Regions from separate parts of the Paenibacillus sp. NPDC058177 genome, predicted to be linked through region 2. Evidence: predicted binding sites of a transcription regulator. Region 2 holds the regulator's gene; the other holds the start of a gene.

Region 1 (2,478 bases), on a different contig from region 2:
CTACCGCCCCTTCTCCTTGGATCTCTGCCACTGTGGCTTCATCCAGATTACGGCGGCGGGTCATCTCCAGGGCGTCACCGATACCGTGCACGATGATACGTGAGCGGCGGATGATGCCGACGATCTCTCCAATATTGGAGTCCAGTCCAAGGGACTGATAAGCATCCTCGCTGAGCAAATCCGGTACATGTAGCAGCCGGTAGTTTGCGCCTACCCGTTTGGCCATCGTGGATGCGATGGTATTCGCTTGAATCTCCATACTCTCTCCCAGCCCTCCGCGCGCCGGTACAAACCAGGCGTTCTTATAGGAATGGGATAGCGGGGGGGACAACTGATCGGCCATCTCGGCTAGCGTTGAGCCGCCTGTAACGGCAATGGTATCGTCTGAACGCAGTACACCGAGTAACGCCTTGGCGCCAGCGCGTCCAAGCTCTCGTTTGGTGAACGGTGACGACTCGCAGTCACCCGGTACTATGATAACTTTACTAAGACCATAGGTTGTGCGGATTTTCTCTTCCAGATCATCCAGGCCGAACAGGCTCTTGGCGATCGGCTCCAGCAGGTCAAGCAGTCTGCGACCGGCATCGCTAATGCGCATGCCTACGCTCTCGATCTCAATGAGCCCTTGCGATTTCAGAAGATCCGTCTCGGCACGCAGCACCCGCTCCGTCATATCAAGGGAAGCGGCCAGCGTTCTGCGCCCGATAATATCGGACAACATGATCTGATGAAGAATCGTGTACCGTCTCTTAAGGGTTTCCATGAGATCAGGCAGAAGCTGCTTTTGGATTTCCAATAAATTACGCATGCTTTCACTCCTGCAACTTCGTCTTTCTCTATTCCCTTGTTCATGGTCTTAAAACGTCCCGGGTTAACTTTTTAAGTCCCACCCCTATTCTAACCAAATTTCGCAGGGAGCGCAAGTCTTCCGAGAGTAGAATTCACAACCTCTTTTCAACTTATACATATATCACGGGATGTAAGGGCTTTACCGCATCTATATTGCTTGTTCTGCAGCGAGGACGGGCTTGTACCATTTCCATCCGATACCCATGGGAAATAAAGATTCTAACGCTTTGATATTAATACATTGCAATTGTAACCTTCTTGTATTATAATAATTTCTGTTGCGCCCGTGGTCCAATGGATATGACGTAGGCCTCCGAAGCCTGAGATCCAAGTTCGATTCTTGGCGGGCGCGCCACTAATTTTAACAGCTTTATTTGTAAGTTCTATAGTGTTCTTAACCAAAGTGCCATGATGTGGCTCTTTTTTTTGCAACTAAGTTTGACTTTCTTTGACTTTTTGTTTGAATTTGTTTATCATGTGGTTATTACGGTAAGAGTAAAAAATGAACACATTCGAAGAGCCAATACCAAGGAGGTTTTCCACGTGAGTTATATCCCAATGGTAGTAGAACAGAGCAACCGCGGTGAACGCGCTTATGACATCTATTCCCGCTTGCTGAAGGACCGCATCATTTTCCTCGGAACGGAGGTTAATGACGTGGTGGCCAATTCCATCATCGCCCAAATGCTGTTCCTGGCAGCTGAGGACCCGGAGAAGGATATTCACCTCTATGTGAACAGTCCTGGCGGATCAATCACTGCTGGTATGGCTATATTTGATACAATGCAATACATCAAGCCTGACGTTTCCACCATTTGTGTGGGCATGGCTGCTTCTATGGGAGCTTTCCTGTTGAACGCCGGTGCTAAAGGCAAGCGTTTTGCGCTTCCGAACAGCGAGATCATGATTCACCAGCCGCTGGGCGGTGCTCAGGGACAGGCAACGGATATCGAAATCCGCGCCCGTCGTATCCTGAAGCTGCGTGACAAGCTGAACCGTATCCTGTCCGAACGTACTGGCCAACCGCTGGAGCGTATTGAGAAGGATACTGACCGTGACTACTTCATGAGCGCTGCTGATGCTGCCGAGTACGGTATTGTTGACAAAGTGATTGAGAAGACACTGGTTCCTGGAGTTTAATTCTCCTGAGCATGCAAAAGCCCCTGAATCTGCGCTGCAGATCCAGGGGCTTTTTTTACATATTCGATCGGACTTTATGCTCTTATCCTACGTCTGTTAATCAGTACAGCATTCCGTACCCGAGTCCATCCAGTTTGCTCGCAATCACCCGATATCCCCGTCCATTGGGATGAAGATGGTCAATCGATAGCAAACCTCGCTCGTTGCCGGCGAACTCACCGTAGATCGAAGCGAAACCTACTACCCGGCTGCTGTAACCAGAAGCATACTGGTTAAATTGACGTACCCATGCTGTCGCTTCCTCTACTTGGGGGTAGGGATTATACAATCCCACGATTCTTATGATATAAGGCTCCCGTGTACCCGCCTTCAATTGTCCAAGCAAGTTCATGATGCCGCCGAAGTTCTGCCTACATTCCTGCAATGATTTTTGCAGAACCCTGGGTGAAATCCCATTAGGGCCTGACCCCGACTTTGCTGCACGGATTA
Region 2 (2,478 bases):
GACAGCTAGTGAGGTATCCTCTTTTATCATCAAAAGCATAATTGACTGAAGCCTCAAAGATATCGTCAATGGCTGCGGCGCGCTCCCATGCTTCCTTGACATGGAGTCCGGGGAAAAGGCACTGAATCCGCAGATGATCCTCTTCGTTGATCATAATGCTGACCGACTCATCGTCGTTCAGAATCACGGCTCCGCCGCGAGAATCATTGGCGAGGTTAGGGCTGATGAGATGCTTCTCCACCAGTACCTTCTTATCCAGTTCCTCCAGATCATCCAGCCTCAATAGCTGAAAGGTGCCAAAATCTGCTGCAGCCTCTCCTTGAAACACAGGACTAAGCTGCTCTAATACCTCTTCCGACTGCTCCAGTGATGCAAGCAGAGGGAAAGGGAGATGCTGCAAATTGCGGGCAATTCGCATACGACTGCTGATGACAATCTCAGAATGGTCACCGTCGCTGCGCATCCAGTCACTAAGTGCTTTTTCGGTAAAACGGAGACTTGACATGTCATATCCCCCCTATATATCAAAGACTTTACTCTTGTGCGATTTCTTTTTCAAGTTCACGAATCTGATCCCGCAAATGGGCCGCGGTTTCGAACTCTTCCTGGGTGATGCTCTGCTGCAACTGCAGCTTCAGTTCGTCGATTTGACGTCTGAAGACAATCCGTGCTCCGGCGCGTTTCGGAATCTTGCCCACATGCGCCGTGCTGCCATGCACACGCTTGAACAGCGGGTCCAAGGCACTGTTGAAATACTTGTAACAAGAGCTGCAGCCGAAGCGGCCAAGTTTACTGAACTGGGAATAAGTCATTCCGCAATTTTCGCACTGGAGACTTTGTGTGGTCTTCGCTGCCGCAGTCTTCTCCTTACCTGCCCCTTCGAGATCAAGCAGACCAGAGAGCAAACTGTGAATGGAGAAGCCTCCGGCTGTTCCCGGAATCAGCTCTCCCTTTTCCCGCGCACAGCTCTCACAAATATGAAATTCCGTCTTCTCCCCATTCACGATCTTAGTAAAATGGAGCGTTGCCGGCTTGGCGCCACATTCCTGGCATAACATAAGGTAAAGTCCCTCCCTTAGGATTGACGTTTATTTGCCCAATAAAGAGATTAGCATGGCCTTCATAAGCTTGGCACGAATCTCATCCCGGTACGGAAGCTTAACCGTCAGGCATTCCCGGGAAATGGCAGCACGCATAAGACATGCTTCCCGCTGGGTTAGAAAACGGGCTTCCTCCAGCTGATAAATTAGCCCCTCGGCAGTATTTTGATCAATTCCGGCCCCAATCGTATGATTCAGATGGGTATGCAAGGCCACATTCTGAGGTAACTCAAAACGCTGAATCCGGATATAACCGCCGCCTCCGCGTTTGCTCTCCACGATGTAACCTTTTTGAAGAGTAAAGCGTGTACTGATGACATAGTTGATCTGTGACGGCACGCATGAGAACTGGTCCGCCAGGTCATTTCGCTGGATTTCCACCGTACCTTCGGGACTTTCATGCAAAATATTCTTCAGATATTGTTCGATAATATCGGAGATATTACGCATCACTCATCCTCCAGTATTCCAATCTTGATGTTGCAATATTGCCATTGAAAGAATATCAACAGTCCGGTCAAAGCGGTCTTTAAAGAACTTACCCAACTACTAAACGGCGAATCCTGAACGTCATAGCCACTTCATGGTACGGTACAGACACTAATAGTGTGACCTTAGTGTTCGAAATTACATACCTTGTAACTCAGTGGGAAGTTCATAACACCTCTTGTTTTGGCTTGCGTTGACTTTGACTTTCTTTGACTTTTTTAATATTATAACATATTTTTTTGCAATGCCAAGTGGCTACTCTTATTTTTTACAAAATGCGATCATTGTATTCGAAGCTTGAGCGTAAAATCACACCTTTAGGGGTGTAAAAAGCTCCTTCACAGCGACTGCCATGAAAGAGCTTGGTTCGTGTATCAATGATTAGGATTAGAAAAAGTCAAACAATGCTGTCTTCTGTGCCGGGATAATATCCTCCAGCCACTGTACTTCTGTATCACTTCCGGTTAACCTTCCTACCTTGGCCATTTCCGCGGGACGTTTATAGCCTAGCAGTAGTATCGTCAAAGTTCCAATATCGAGGACCACATCTCCTTGTGAGCGCTCACCTTCGATCTTTTCCAGGAACGCCGTCCCTTGGTCAGTAACCTGCCATTCCCAAAGTCCATGATTCCACGGCGCATGCTGATCCTCAATAAATAGCTTTAACTGACGGGAAGAAGCTAGTCCACTGAAAGAATACTCCTCTACAAAAGCCTTGGCATTCACAATCCGGCCCATAAAATAAGGATGATTCTCCTGGGTTATTCGAGGATCCGGCAGCAGGAAAGGCAGAATATCATCACTTGGCACAAACTTTAGAGCTGCTCCAGTCACCATAGAGTCATGATTAGCTAGGAAGGTCCATAGTGCTTGACGCGAGGCTTCATTC

What was found. The regulator CtsR, encoded in region 2, represses protease genes until heat stress. The targets are predictions, from matches to a motif close to ATGGTCAATAAAGGTCAAACA.
Region 1: the regulator CtsR is predicted to act here: its motif matches at 1,285-1,305, upstream of clpP (ATP-dependent Clp endopeptidase proteolytic subunit ClpP).

What each region holds. Positions count from the first base shown of each region.
Region 1 covers NZ_JBHVVB010000009.1:33,311-35,788, reverse strand. Annotated here, with positions in the region: gene ACFVU8_RS26255 (sugar-binding transcriptional regulator) at 1-808, opposite strand, end outside; tRNA gene ACFVU8_RS26250 (tRNA-Arg) at 1,130-1,204, shown strand; gene clpP (ATP-dependent Clp endopeptidase proteolytic subunit ClpP) at 1,393-1,989, shown strand; gene ACFVU8_RS26240 (GDSL-type esterase/lipase family protein) at 2,090-2,478, opposite strand, start outside.
Region 2 covers NZ_JBHVVB010000012.1:1,181-3,658, reverse strand. Annotated here, with positions in the region: gene mcsB (protein-arginine kinase McsB) at 1-505, opposite strand, end outside; gene mcsA (protein-arginine kinase activator protein McsA) at 534-1,058, opposite strand; gene ACFVU8_RS28750 (CtsR family transcriptional regulator) at 1,089-1,550, opposite strand; gene ACFVU8_RS28745 (GNAT family N-acetyltransferase) at 1,977-2,478, opposite strand, start outside.